One region of the Serratia sarumanii genome, then DNA from elsewhere that is predicted to be linked to it. Evidence: predicted binding sites of a transcription regulator. Region 1 holds the regulator's gene; the other holds the start of a gene.

Region 1 (7,466 bases):
TGACTGTTGTTGCATGAAAATGACCCATAGTTTTAAACGTAAAAAAGCCACGGACATGTCCGTGGCCCTGGATTAAGCCGGGGGATTATCAGTGCGCGGTCACTTGGGAACGCGTGCACACCCGATCATAAATCGCGACCAGCACCAGCATCAGCAGCGAAGGCGGCAACCATGCCAACCCCTGCTCCGCCAGCGGCAGGTGAGTGGTCCAGGCCGGCAGCAGCTGCTGGAAACTGGAGGCTTTCACCGCGTCAAGGATACCAAACAACAGGCTGACAAGCATCACCGGCGCGATGATGCGCGGCGCGCTGTGCCACCAACGCAGGGTGAAGCTCAGCACCACCAGCACGATGCACGGCGGGTAAATCGCGGTCAGCACCGGAATGGAGATCTGGATCAGGTGGCTCAGGCCGAGGTTGGACACCACCATCGAGAACAGGCCCAGAATAAACACCAGCGTCTTGTACGAGAACGGCAGGTATTGCGCGAAGAACTCGGCGCAGGCGCAGGTCAGGCCTACCGCGGTCACCATACAGGCGATGAAGATCAGCGCCGCCAGGAAGAAGCTGCCCAGGCCGCCGAAGGTGTTCTGAACGTAAGCGTGCAGGATCACCGCGCCGTTGGTGGCGTCCGGCACCAGCGCGCCGCTGCCGGAGCCCAGCTTGAACAGGCTCAGGTAAACCAGCGTCAGGCCCACGCCGGCGATCAAACCGGCCAGAATGGTGTAGCGGGTCAACAGACCGGCGTCTTTCACGCCGCGCGAGCGCGCCGCGTTGACGATAACGATGCCGAATACCAGCGCGCCCAGCGTATCCATGGTCAGGTAGCCGTTAACGAAGCCGGAAGAGAAAGGCACGCTCTGGTAAGCCGCCGTCGCCGGAATCGGCGCGCCGGCAGGCCACAGCAGCGCGGCGATGCCCAGTACGCCTAACGCCACAATCTTCAGCGGCGCCAGCACATGGCCGACGGTGTCGAGCAGGCGGCCCGGATACAGGGAGATGCCGATCACCAGCGCGAAGTACACCAGGCTATAGATGAACAGCGGCATGGCGCCGTCGCCGGTCAGCGGGGCGATGCCCACTTCAAAGGACACGGTGGCGGTGCGCGGCGTGGCGAACAGCGGGCCGACGGCCAGGTAGCAGACGGTCGCCAGCAGCAGGCCGGCGCCGCGGCCGATCGGCGAACTGAGGGCGTCGATGCCGCCGCCGACGCGCGCCAGCGCGATAACGGTGATGACCGGCAGACCGACGGCGGTGATCAGGAAGCCCAGCGCCGCGATCCAGACGTGTTCACCGGACTGCAAGCCGACCATCGGCGGGAAGATGATGTTCCCGGCCCCAACGAATAAGGCAAAGGTCATGAAGCCCAGTGCCAGGATATCTTTTGACGTTAAACGATGACTCATACGATGTCGTGTTGCCTGTTCAAATGAAAAAAATTGTCCGATAGCGTGGTGGCGTGACGCCCCACCGGTTGCCGGCATGCCCGATCGTCGCAGCGCCAAATAAGCATCCTAAACGCAGTCGATCCGGCGTTTATGTCCCTATTCGAAAGTGGCCGCTCATGAAGATGGGCAAAATTTTAGGAGTTATAAAAATGGAGGTTTAATCCGACAACGAGGGCTAAGGTAAACGTTTATAGCGCTTCAAGGCAAGACGCACGGCGAAAAGCAGAGCTATCAACCATATAAACTTTAGCCACCAGTCGATCATATTGGCTATCAATAAATATACACTACATGATTTGTATCATTTTTGAACAATGGATTCACGAAACGTGAAACATATACCACTTTACCGCGCGAAAACGCCAATAAATGCCCGGTTTTCGCGTGGTATAAGCTCCGTTTGGCCGTTAAAAAAGGCGAAAATTACGCCGCTTTTTGTCGCTTATTGCACCGTGGCCGCCGCGAGCGGCTGCAGCCCGAGCGCCTGGCGGGTCCTCTGCAGGGCGCCCGGCGGCAGCGGCAGATAGCCGTCGTGATTGACCAGGCTCTGCCCTGCGTTCGACAGCACGCGATCGAGGAACGCGGCGGTCAGCGGCTCCAGCGGTTGATTGGGGGCTTTGTTGATGTAGATATAGAGATAGCGCGACAGCGGGTAGCGATCGTTGCGCACGTTGGCGGCGGTAGGCGCGACATAGTCCTCTCCCGATTCCGCCAACGGCAGCAGCCGCACGCCGCTGGCGCGAAAACCGATGCTGGCGTAGCCGATGCCGTTGAGCGAACCGGCCACCGCCTGCACCACCGAGGCCGAACCGGGCAGCTCATTGACGCGCGGCATAAAATCGCCGCCGCACAGCGCGCGCAGTTTGAAATAGCCGTAGGTGCCGGACGCCGAGTTGCGGCCGAAGCGCTGCAGCGAGCGCGTCGCCCAGTCGCCGCTCAGCCCCAGCTCGCCCCAACGCGTCAGCGGCTTGCTTTCACCGCAGCGCCGGGTGGCGGAGAAAATGCGATCGAGCTGCTGCAGATTGAGGCCGCGCAGCGGGTTGTCCTGATGCACCAACACCACCAGCGCATCCACCGCCACCGGCACCGCCAGCGGCGCATAGCCGTAACGGTGTTCGAACGCCGAAACCTCGGCCGCCTTCATCGGCCGGCTCATCGGGCCCAGCTGCGCAGCGCCCGCCGCCAACGCGGTCGGCGCGGTCGACGAGCCGGCGGCCTGGATCTGCAGGTTAACGTTGGGATAATGCCGGCTGAAATCCTGCGCCCACAGCGCCATCAGATTCGCCAAAGTATCGGAACCGACGCTGGACAGGTTGCCCGCCAGCATGCCGTCGGGCTGCGCCAGCGCGCCGCGTCCGGCCAGCAGCGCCAGGCAAAGCAACAGCCCTCGGGTTATTCGGGTCATACCGGTGTCTCGCGTTAATTTTTCACCGCATTCTCTGATAAAGCGGCGGGAACAATCAACCGGTTGGGTAAGGTAAAGATAAAGCGGGTGCCGATCCCCGGCTCGCTGAGGATCTCCAGCCGCGCGTCGTGATGGCTGAGCGCATGTTTAACGATCGCCAGCCCCAGCCCGCTGCCGCCGGTCTGGCGCGAACGGGCCTTGTCGACGCGGTAAAAACGCTCGGTCAGGCGCGGCAGGTGTTCGGCGGCGATGCCCGGCCCGTTGTCGCTGACCTGGAACTGCGCGCCGTGCGCCGTCTGCTGCCAGCTCACTTCGATATGGGTGCCCTTCGGCGTGTGGTTGACCGCGTTGTACACCAGGTTAGACACCGCGCTGCGCAACTGGTCTTCATTGCCGAACACGTTGAGCTGTTCGTTCACCCGGAAAGTGATCTCGTGATTGCCGCCGCTCAGCGACTGCGCCTCGCGCTGCAACACCCGCAGCATCAGCGGGATATCCACCCGCTCGTTCATGTCGACATTGGGCGCCGCCTCGATGCGCGACAGCGTCAGCAGCTGCTTGACCAGCCCGTCCATCCGGCGGGTCTGCTCCTGCATGGTGCCGAGCGCCTTGCTGCGCAGCGAACCGTCCTGCTCTTCGTCGCCCATCATCTCCAGATAGCCCTGCAGCACCGTCAGCGGCGTGCGCAGCTCATGGCTGACGTTGGCGAAGAAGTTGCGCCGCGCCCCCTCCAGCTGGCGCATCTGGGTGACGTCGCGCGCCACCATCAGCAACTGCCCTTCGGAATAGGGCATCACGCGGAATTCGACGTAGTGTTCGTTGTTCAGCTGCAGCGTCAGCGGGCGTGAGAACTCCTGCTGTTGCAGATAGTGGCTGAATTCCGGATAACGCAGCAGGTTGAGGATGTGCTGGCCGTTGTCTTCCGGCCAGCGAAAGCCGAGCAGATGCTGCGCCAGCCCATTGCACCAGAAGATGTTGCCTTCAACGGTGGTCATCACCACCGCATCAGGCAGCGATTCGGCCCCGCTGCGAAAGCGCTTGATCAGCAACGCCAGCTCGCGCCGGCGGCGGCGATTGCGCTGCTGCATCTGATACAGGCCATAGAACAGCGGCTCCCAGCTCCAGCGGCCGGGCGGCGGTGTCATACTGCGGTCGATCCACAGCCAATGGGAGAGTTTGAGCTGGTTGTAGAAATTCCACACCAGCGCCGCCAGAGCGGAGGCCAGCAGGAACCAGGGCAGATAACCGAAAATCAGCCCCAGCAGTAAGGCGGGCAGACAGAAAAGAGCCAGCTCCAGAGCCAGCCTCTTCCACGACAGACGTTCTAACACGGCATATTCTCCAGCGCAGCGCGATCAATAGCGCGTTGAGAACCGGTAGCCGGTGCCCCGAACGGTTTGAACCATTTTATCATGCCCACTGGTTTCTAACGCCTTGCGGAGCCGACGGATATGCACGTCAACGGTACGGTCTTCCACATAAACGTTAGTGCCCCAGACGTGATTAAGCAACTGCTCACGGCTATAAACCCGCTCCGGGTGGGTCATAAAGAAGTGCAGCAGCTTGAACTCGGTCGGCCCCATGTCCAGCGCCTGATCGTTCGCCATCACGCGGTGGGAGGACGGATCCAGGCTCAGCCCTTGCATTTCAATCACCTCTTCCACCGCCATCGGTGAAATGCGGCGCATGACCGCTTTGATGCGCGCCACCAGTTCCTTGGGCGAGAACGGCTTGGTGATGTAATCATCCGCCCCCACTTCCAGACCGCGCACCCGGTCTTCCTCTTCGCCGCGCGCGGTCAGCATCATCACCGGGATATCGCGGGTCAGCGCTTCGCGCTTCATATGTTTGATAAACTGAATGCCGGAACCGCCGGGCAACATCCAGTCGAGCAACACCAAATCAGGGAACGGCTCAGACAGGCGCGTCACGGCGCTGTCATAATCCTCGGCTTCCAACGGTTGGTAACCATTCTGTTCCAACACAAAGCACACCATCTCACGGATCGGCGCTTCGTCTTCCACCACCAGTATGCGTCTTGCCATCGTCAATCCTGCCAATGTGTTAGCGACTTTGCGGGCGCCATTATGCGTCAGTTTTGTGACACTTTTATGAAAAAAAGCGGCTGTTATAGGCAGTAAGCATAGCGATTATTTCCCGGCGCAAAGAAAAATCATCCGGTTGTCATCATCATTGCGCCGGGACAGCCGCCGCCGCGGCCTTTATAATCATCGCCATTACCTTTGCATCCGGGAGTGTCATGCGCCTGATCCACACCTCTGACTGGCACCTTGGCCAGTACTTTTTCACCAAAAGCCGCGCCGCCGAGCACCAGGCTTTTCTGAACTGGCTGATCGAGCAGATCGAGCAGCAGCAGGTGGATGCGCTGATCGTCGCCGGGGATCTGTTCGATACCGGTTCGCCGCCCAGCTACGCCCGCGAGCTGTACAACCGCTTCGTGGTGGAGCTGCAGCGCACCGGCTGTCAGTTGGTGGTGCTGGGCGGCAACCACGACTCGGTGGCGACGCTGAACGAATCGCGGGAACTGCTCTCCTGCCTGAACACCACGGTGATCGCGAGCGCGCAGGGCTCCCTTGAGCAGCAGATCGTGGTGCTGAACCGGCGCGACGGCCAGCCGGGCGCGGTGCTGTGCGCCATTCCTTTTCTGCGGCCGCGCGATCTGCTCACCAGCCGCGCCGGCGAATCCGGCGCGCAAAAACAGCAGGCGCTGCAGGAAGCTATCGCCGAACATTACCAGGCGCTGTATCAGGCGGCCTGCGAACGCCGCGATCGGCTGGGCCTGCCGCTGCCGATCGTCGCCACCGGCCACCTGACCACCGTCGGCGTCACCACCTCCGACTCGGTGCGCGACATCTATATCGGCACCCTCGACGCCTTCCCGGCGCAGGCCTTCCCGCCCGCCGACTATATCGCGCTGGGCCACATTCACCGCGCGCAGAACGTCGCCAAATCAGAGCATATTCGCTATAGCGGCTCACCGATTCCGCTCAGCTTCGATGAACTGGGCAAAGCCAAAAGCGTCTTCCTGGTCGATTTCGCCGACGGCGCCCTGCAGCAGGTAGAAGCGTTAGCGATCCCGCAGTTCCAGCCCATGCAGCTGATCAAAGGCGATCTGGCCGAGATCGAACGGCAGCTGCAGCAATTTGCCGACTATGCCGGCGAGCTGCCGGTGTGGCTGGATATCGAAGTGGCGACGCAGGACTACCTCAGCGATATCCAGCGCCGCATCCGGCTGCTGGCGGATGAGCTGCCGGTGGAAGTGGTGCTGCTGCGGCGCAGTAAAGAGCAGCGCCGCCAGGCGATCGCACAGCAGGATAAGGAAACGCTCAACGAACTGAGCGTCAACGAGGTGTTCGAACGGCGCCTGGCGCAGGAGGCCGACATGCCAGAAGCGCGCCAACGGCGGATGCATCAACTGTTCCGCCAGGTGGTCGAGGCGGTGCAGCACAATCCTGAGGAGACCCAACCATGAAGATCCTCAGCCTGAGGTTAAAAAACCTCAACTCGCTGCAGGGCGAGTGGAAAATTGACTTCACCGCCGAGCCGTTCGCCAGCAACGGCCTGTTCGCCATTACCGGCCCGACCGGCGCGGGCAAAACCACCCTGCTGGACGCCATCTGCCTGGCGCTGTACCACCAGACGCCGCGTCTCAACGTCACGCCGAGCCAGAATGAACTGATGACCCGCCACACCGCCGAATCGCTGGCGGAGGTCGAATTCGAGGTCAAGGGCGTCGGCTATCGCGCCTTCTGGAGCCAGCGCCGCGCCAAAAACGCGCCGGACGGCAACCTGCAGGCGCCGAAGGTGGAACTGGCGCGCCGCGAGGACGGCAAGATCCTGGCGGACAAGGTGCGCGACAAGCTGGAGATCACCGCCGCCATCACCGGGCTGGACTTCGGCCGCTTCACCAAATCGATGATGCTGTCTCAGGGGCAGTTCGCCGCGTTCCTCAACGCCGACGCCAACGATCGCGCCGAACTGTTGGAAGAGCTGACCGGCACCGAAATCTACGGGCGGCTGTCCGAACAGGTGTTCGAATCGCACAAGCAGGCCAAAACCGACCTGGATGGGTTGCACCAGCGCGCCAGCGGCATCGAGCTGCTGAACGATGAACAGCGCCACTCCCTGACTGAACAGCTGACGGCGCTGAGCGCGCAGGAAAGCGCCCTCGGTAAGCAAACTCAGCAACAGCAACAGGCGCTGAGCTGGCTGCAGCAATGGCAACGCCTCCAGCAACAGCAAAACGAGGGTCAACGGCGGCTGGAAACCGCCCAGCGCGAGCAGGCCGAGGCCGCCCCGCAGCTGCAGCGGCTGGCGCTCAGCGAACCGGCCGAGAAATTGCGGCCGCTGCGCGGTGAACGCGATCGCTGCCGCGCCGAGCTGCAGACGATACAACAGCAGGCAGCCCAGCTGACGCAGCAACAGGAACAGCACTCGGCGCAGTTGGCGCCGCTGCAGCAGGCGGTGGAAAAGGCCCGTCTGGCGCAGCAAGCCCATGCCGAGCATATGCGGCAACAACAACAGCTGATCGATGACCAGGTCGCCCCGCTCGACCATCAGATCGCCCAACTGCAGTCGACGCAGGCCGAGCGG
Region 2 (7,466 bases), 820 kb from region 1:
TCAGCTCCGATGACTGGTTAACGCGTGAAACGCAGTTCGCTGCCTTCGCCACCGGGCCGCTGCTGGACTTCTGGCGGCTGCGGGAAGAGGGCGAGTTCAGCGGCGTGGACGGCGTGCCGATCCGCTTTGTGCGTTTTCGCTCCGCGCGACATCAGCGGGTGGTGGTGGTCAGCCCCGGCCGCATCGAAAGCTACGTGAAATACCCCGAGGTGGCCTACGATCTGTTCCACTGCGGTTACGACGTGGTGATCGTCGATCATCGCGGCCAGGGGCGCTCCGGCCGTTTACTGGCGGATACGCACCGCGGTCATGTGGTAAACTTCGCCGACTACGTGGACGATTTCGAGCAGCTTTGGCAGCGCGAGGTCGAATCGCGCGGTTATCGGCAGCGCTTCGCGCTGGCGCATTCGATGGGCGGCGCGATCCTGGCGCAGTTCCTGCAGCGTCGGCCGCAGGCATTCGACGCGGCGGCGTTTTGCGCGCCGATGTTCGGCATCCAGTTGCCGATGCCGGGCTGGCTGGCCGACCGTATTCTCGACTGGGTGGAGACGCGCCCGGCGATCCGCGACTACTACGCGGTGGGCACCGGCCAGTGGCGTCCGTTGCCCTATGTGGTCAACGTGTTGACCCACAGCCGCGAGCGCTATCGGCGCAGCCTGCGCTATTACGCCGATTACCCCGAGCTGCAGGTGGGCGGGCCGACCTACCATTGGGTGCGGGAGAGCATCCGCGCCGGCCGGCAGATTATCGCTCAGGCCGGGGAGATAACAACGCCGCTGTTGCTTTTGCAGGCCGGTGAGGAACGGGTGGTCGACAACCGTTCGCATCAGGCTTTTTGTCAGGCTCTGTCAGACGCGGGGCGCCCTTGCGAAGGGGGGCTCCCGTGGGTTATCAACGGCGCACGCCATGAGATCCTGTTCGAGCGGGACGCGATGCGCGCCGAAGCACTGAACGCAATCCTGCGCTTCTTTGCTCAACACTTAGGCGGCGCGCTGCCGCCGACAACTCCATCAGAGGTTAGAACATAACGCTATGTATCACGTCGTCGCTTCCGATTTAGATGGCACGCTGCTGTCTCCCGACCATACCCTGTCGCCGTACGCCAAAGAAACGCTGAAGTTGCTGACCCAGCGCGGCGTGCATTTCGTGTTCGCCACCGGCCGCCACCATATCGACGTGGCGCAGATCCGCGACAGCCTGGAGATCAGCGCCTTTATGATCACCTCCAACGGCGCGCGGGTGCACAACACCGCCGGCGAGCTGATTTTCAGCCACAACCTGGACGAGGATATCGCCCGCGATCTGTACGGCATGCTGCACGACGATCCGGAGATCACCACCAACGTCTACCGCAACGATGATTGGTTTACCAACCGCGAAAGCCCGGAGCAGGAAGAATTCTTCCAGGAGTCGGTGTTCAAATATCAGCTGTTCGAACCGGGCCTGCTGGAAACCGACGGCGTCTGCAAGGTCTACTTCACCTGCGAAGATCACGAGCGGCTGCTGCAGGTGGAAGACGCCATCAACGCGCGCTGGGGCGATCGGGTCAACGTCAGCTTCTCGTTCCCGACCTGCCTGGAAGTGATGGCGGGCGGCGTGTCGAAAGGGCATGCGCTGGAAGAAGTGGCCAAGATCATCGGCTATACGCTGCAAGAGTGCATCGCCTTCGGCGACGGCATGAACGATCTGGAGATGCTGTCGATGGCCGGCAAGGGCTGCATCATGCGCGACGCGCATCAGCGCTTGAAGGATATGTTGCCGGAGCTGGAAGTGATCGGCTCCAACGTCGATAACGCGGTGCCGCACTACCTGCGCAAGATGTTCCTCTGACATAACCCGGACGTTTCTCGGAAATAACAAGGGCGCCTTGCGGCGCCCTTGGCATTACTTGTGCTGGCCCTGCTTCTGCAGGAACTGCACGCCCTTGTCCGGGAAGTCGGTGAACACGCCGTCGACGCCGGCCTGGTTGTAAATCACGTCATACAGCTGGTTCACGTTGGTCACGTACTTCGGCAGCGCATCGGCGCGGATGGTAAACGGATGCACCGCCAGCTTGCTGGCGTGCGCTTCTTTCACCATGTCGGTCAGCACGATGTGGCCCGGCTTGGATTTATCCGCCACCACCAGCATGTGGTAGTCCGGCCCGATGCCGTCGGCATACTGAGCGATTTTCTGCATCGCGCCCGGCTTGAACATCCAGTCGTAGTCGTACTCTACCCACTTGCCGTCGGCTTTCTGCTCGTAGGTTTCCTGCCAGTCGTTATAGGCGATCAGCTGCACCAGCTTCAGATCCATGCCCAGCTTCGGCTCCAGCTCGTTCTTGATGCGTTTGAGCTCGTTGGCGTCGAAGCACTGCAGGTAGACGTTGTCGTTTTTGCCGGTGTAGCCGTATTGCTTGAGCACCGCCAGCACTTTGCTGGAGATGTCCTTGCCTTCCTGTTTGTGGAACCACGGCGCCTTGATTTCAGGGTAGATGCCGATGTTCTTGCCGGTCGAATGGTTCAGACCCTGCACGAACTCGATCTCTTCCTGGAAGGTGTGTACGCGGAAGTCGGATTTGCCCATCGGGAAGCGGCCAGGGTAGCCCTGCACCTTCTTGCCGTTTTCGATTTCAAAGCCTTCGGTGAACTTCAGCGATTTGATCTCCGCCAGCGTAAAGTCGATGGCGTAATAACGGCCGTCCTTGCGCGCGCGGTCCGGGAAGCGTTCGGCGACGTCGGTGACGCGATCGAGGTAATGGTCGTGCAGCACCACCAGCTCGTTGTCTTTGGTCATCACCAGATCTTGTTCGAGGTAATCGGCGCCCTGCGCGTAGGCCATCGCCTTCGCCGGCAGAGTGTGTTCCGGCAGGTAGCCGCTGGCGCCGCGGTGGGCGATCACCACTTTGTCCGCCGCCTGCGCGGCGCTGACCATTGAGGTAGCGAGAATGATCCCTGTCAGCAGGGCTTTGACTTGAGTCCGCATTCCGTTTTCTCCTTGTTGTTGGGGGCAGGGTAGTAAAAAGGCCGCAGGGCGGCCTTTAAATCATGCAAAAGTCGTGTGACGGTTAGCCGCGCTTGCCGGCAGCGATTTCCGCGTGGTGTTTCTTTTCGTTCAGCATGGTCAGCAGCAGCAGGATAACCGCCAGCACGCCGCCGCCGATCATCACCATGAAGCCGCCGTCCCAACCGAAGAAGTCTACGGTGTAGCCGACGATGGCGCTGGCCGCGACCGAGCCGCCCAGGTAGCCGAACAGGCCGGTGAAGCCCGCGGCGGTACCGGCGGCTTTCTTCGGCGCCAGCTCCAGCGCGTGCAGGCCGATCAGCATCACCGGGCCGTAGATCAGGAAGCCGATGACCAGCATACAGATCATGTCCACGGTCGGGTTGCCCGGCGGGTTCATCCAGAACACCACGGTGGCGATGGTCACCAGCGTCATGAAGAACACGCCGGTGGCGCCGCGGTTGCCTTTGAACACTTTGTCCGACATCCAGCCGCACAGCAGGGTGCCCGGGATACCGGCGTATTCATACAGGAAGTAAGCCCAGGAAGACTTGTCCAGCGCGAAGTGCTTCACTTCTTTCAGGTAGGTCGGCGACCAGTCCAGAATGCCGTAACGCAGCAGGTAGACGAACACGTTGGCGACCGCGATGTACCACAGCAGCTTGTTCGGCAGGATATACTGCATGAAGATCTGCTTGGCGGTCAGCTCTTCTTCGTCTTTTTCACTGTAGTCGTCCGGGTAGTCGTTTTTGTACTCTTCAATCGGCGGCAGGCCGCAGGATTGCGGGGTGTCGCGCATCAGGCCGAAGGCGATCAGGGCCACCAGGATGGCGCCGAAGGCCGGCATGTACAGCGCCGCGTGCCAGTCGTTGAACCAGGCCATACCCAGCAGGAACAGCAGCGGCGGCAGGCCGCCACCCACGTTGTGGGCGCAGTTCCAGATGGAGACGATGCCGCCGCGTTCTTTCTGCGACCACCAGTGCACCATGGTGCGGCCGCACGGCGGCCAACCCATGCCCTGGAACCAGCCGCACAGGAACAGCAGGACGAACATGATGGCGATGCTGGAGGTGGCCCACGGCACGAAGCCCATGAACAACATCACCGCCGCCGCCAGGATCAGGCCGGCAGGCAGGAACACTCGCGGGTTGGAACGGTCGGAGACCGAACCCATGATGAATTTGGAGAAGCCGTAGGCGATGGAAATGCCCGACAGCGCGAAGCCGAGGTCACCGCGGCTGAAGCCTTGTTCGATCAGGTAAGGCATGGCCAGGGTGAAGTTCTTACGCACCAGATAGTAAGCGGCGTAACCGAAGAAGATCCCCAGGAAAATTTGCCAGCGCAGCTTACGGTAGAGCGGGTCTACCTTATCGCTCGGCACACGGGCGATGTGTGCGGCTGGCTTAAAAATACTCAACATGAGCGCCTCCGATGGCTTTATCTGTTATCACATCAATATGACCTTTTACGTTCATTTGATGATTGAGCGGATATCGAATGTGGTGTTTTTGTGTTCCATAACGAGCGCCATTGTCGTCAAATACGCCTGGTGTCGCTGTGACGAATGGCGCAATTGTTACACTTTTATGAAGCCACGGCGGATTTTGAGCGATTCGTTAACGTTATGAAATAGAAAAACGTCCAAAAATCGTGATTATGATCACATTGATGGTTTTTTGTGGACATTTTTATTTCGTTTGATGTTCGTTCTTGTTCCTTATCAAACAAAGACCCTTATAACCGTGGCTCAATAGGCTCATAACTACCGATCCTGAGGGAGCGACATGAGCAGCTATTTTGACGGCGGCGAAACGGATGTGATCATCATCGGCGGCGGCGCCACCGGCGCAGGCATCGCCCGCGACTGCGCGCGGCGCGGCTTGCACTGCATTTTGCTGGAGCGCCACGACATCGCCACCGGCGCCACCGGCCGCAACCACGGTTTGCTGCACAGCGGCGCGCGCTATGCGGTGACCGACGGCGAGTCGGCGCGTGAGTGCATCGAAGAAAACCGCATCCTGAAACGCATCGCCCACCACTGCATCGAGCGCACCGATGGGCTGTTCATCACCCTGCCGCAGGACTCGCTGGACTATCAGCAACAGTTTATCGCCGCCTGTCGCCAGGCCGACATCGGCGCCGAAGCGATCGACCCGCAGCTGGCGCTGCGGCTGGAGCCGGCGGCTAACCCGGCGCTGATCGGCGCGGTGCGCGTGCCGGACGGCACCGTCGATCCCTTCCGGCTGACCGCCGCCAACATGTTGGACGCGCGCGAACACGGCGCGCAGATCCTGACCTACCACCAGGTGGTGGGATTGTTGCGCAGCGGCGATCGGGTGACGGGCGTGCGCGTTTACGACCATCAGAATCAGCGGCGCTATGCGCTGCATGCGCCGGTGGTGGTCAACGCCGCCGGCATCTGGGGCCAGCAGATCGCCGAATACGCCGATTTGCGCATCCGCATGTTCCCGGCCAAGGGGGCGCTGCTGATCCTCGGCCACCGCATCAACAACATGGTGATCAACCGCTGCCGCAAACCGGCGGACGCCGACATCCTGGTGCCGGGCGACACCATCTCGCTGATCGGTACTACCTCGACCCATATCGACTACGACCAAATTGACAACATGCTGGTGACCCCGCAGGAAGTGGACATTCTGATCCGCGAGGGGGCGCTGTTGGCGCCCACCCTGGCGCAGACCCGCATTCTGCGCGCCTACGCCGGGGTACGGCCGCTGGTGGCCAGCGACGACGATCCCAGCGGGCGCAACGTCAGCCGCGGCATCGTGCTGCTCGATCACGCCGCCCGCGACGGGCTGGAAGGGTTTATCACCATCACCGGCGGCAAGCTGATGACCTACCGCCTGATGGCGGAATGGGCCACCGACAAGGTGTGCGAAAAGCTTGGCGTAAACCGCCCGTGCACCACCGCGCAGGATGCGTTGCCCGGCTCCCGCCAGTCGGCGGAGGAGACGGTGCGCAGCGTGGTTTCTCTGCCCGCCAGCATTCGCGGCTCGGCAATTTACCGCCACGGCGATCGCGCCAGCCAGGTGCCGGCGGCCGATCGGCTCGACACCAGCCTGGTGTGCGAATGCGAGGCGGTGACCGCCGGGGAAGTGCGCTATGCGGTCAACTCGCTGACCGTCAATAACCTGGTGGATCTGCGCCGCCGCACCCGCGTCGGCATGGGCACCTGCCAGGGCGAACTCTGTGCCTGCCGCGCCGCCGGGCTGTTGACGCGCTTTAACGTCAGCACGCCGCAGCAGTCCATCGCGCAGCTGTCGCAGTTCCTCAACGAACGGTGGAAAGGCGTACGGCCGATCGCCTGGGGCGACGCGCTGCGCGAGAGTGAATTTACCAGCTGGGTTTACCAGGGGCTATGCGGGCTTGAAGCCCAGGCCGACAAGGAGCAGGAGGCGGATGATGCGATTTGACGTAGTGGTGATTGGCGGTGGCCTGGCGGGCCTGAGCTGCGCCATTGCCGTGGCCGAACAGGGCAAGCGCTGTGCGGTGGTCAGTTCCGGCCAGAGCGCGCTCTACTTCTCCTCCGGCTCGCTCGACCTGCTGGCGAGATTGCCGGACGGCACGCCGGTCGAAATGCCGCTGGCGGCGTTGCCGCAGCTGGCGCAGCAGGCGCCGCAGCATCCGTATGCCCTGATCGGGCCCGGCCGGGTGGCGGCGCTGTCCGCCGCCGCGCAGCGGTTGTTGGAGCGCTGCGGGCTGAACTTGCAGGGCGAGGGCGCCAACAACCATCTGCGCATTACGCCGCTTGGCACGCGTCGCGCCACCTGGCTCAGCCCGCAGGCGATCCCGACGCTGCCGCTGACCGGCCAACTGCCGTGGCGGCGCATTGCGGTGATCGGCATCGAAGGCTTCCTTGATTTCCAGCCGCAGATGGCCGCCGACTCTCTGAGCCGGGAGCTCGGCGTAGAGACGGAGGTGGCCTATCTGCACATGCCGGCGCTGGACAGATTGCGCAATAACCCCAGCGAGTTCCGCGCGGTAAACATCGCCCGGGTGCTGGATTTGATGGAAAGTCTGCCGCCGATGGCCGAGGAACTGCGGCGGTTGGCGGGGGCAGCCGACGCGCTCTTTCTGCCGGCCTGTTTGGGATTGGAGGACGACGCGTCGCTGGCGGTGCTGCAGGATGCGGTCGGCAAGCCGATCCGGCTGCTGCCGACGCTGCCGCCTTCGGTGCCCGGCATGCGCTTGCATCAGACGCTGCGGCGGCGTTTTCAACAGCTGGGCGGCGTTTTCATGCCCGGCGACAGCGTGCTGCGCGCCGAGTGCGAAGCCGGCCGCGTCACGGGCCTGTATACCCGCAACCACGGTGATATTCCGCTGCGGGCGCAGCAGGTGGTGCTGGCCAGCGGCAGCTTCTTCAGCAACGGGCTGGTGGCGGATTTCGACGGGGTGCGCGAGCCGATCTTCGGGCTGGACGTACACAGCCGCGCGGATCGCGCCGACTGGAGCCGGCGCGAGCT

The links. Region 1 encodes PhoB, which activates phosphate uptake and scavenging genes when phosphate is short. Its sites were predicted from a motif close to CTGTCATAAAACTGNCNNAT; they were not measured.
Region 2: the regulator PhoB is predicted to act here: its motif matches at 4,556-4,575, upstream of glpT (glycerol-3-phosphate transporter).

Annotation. Positions count from the first base shown of each region.
Region 1 is NZ_CP124750.1:998,066-1,005,531, reverse strand. It holds gene proY (proline-specific permease ProY) at 1-15, opposite strand, end outside; gene brnQ (branched-chain amino acid transport system II carrier protein) at 89-1,405, opposite strand; gene SSARUM_RS04685 (PstS family phosphate ABC transporter substrate-binding protein) at 1,890-2,852, opposite strand; gene phoR (phosphate regulon sensor histidine kinase PhoR) at 2,867-4,183, opposite strand; gene phoB (phosphate response regulator transcription factor PhoB) at 4,208-4,897, opposite strand; gene sbcD (exonuclease subunit SbcD) at 5,113-6,345, shown strand; gene sbcC (exonuclease subunit SbcC) at 6,342-7,466, shown strand, end outside.
Region 2 is NZ_CP124750.1:175,189-182,654, forward strand. It holds gene pldB (lysophospholipase L2) at 1-1,028, shown strand, start outside; gene yigL (sugar/pyridoxal phosphate phosphatase YigL) at 1,033-1,830, shown strand; gene glpQ (glycerophosphodiester phosphodiesterase) at 1,885-2,964, opposite strand; gene glpT (glycerol-3-phosphate transporter) at 3,047-4,402, opposite strand; gene glpA (anaerobic glycerol-3-phosphate dehydrogenase subunit A) at 4,767-6,416, shown strand; gene glpB (glycerol-3-phosphate dehydrogenase subunit GlpB) at 6,406-7,466, shown strand, end outside.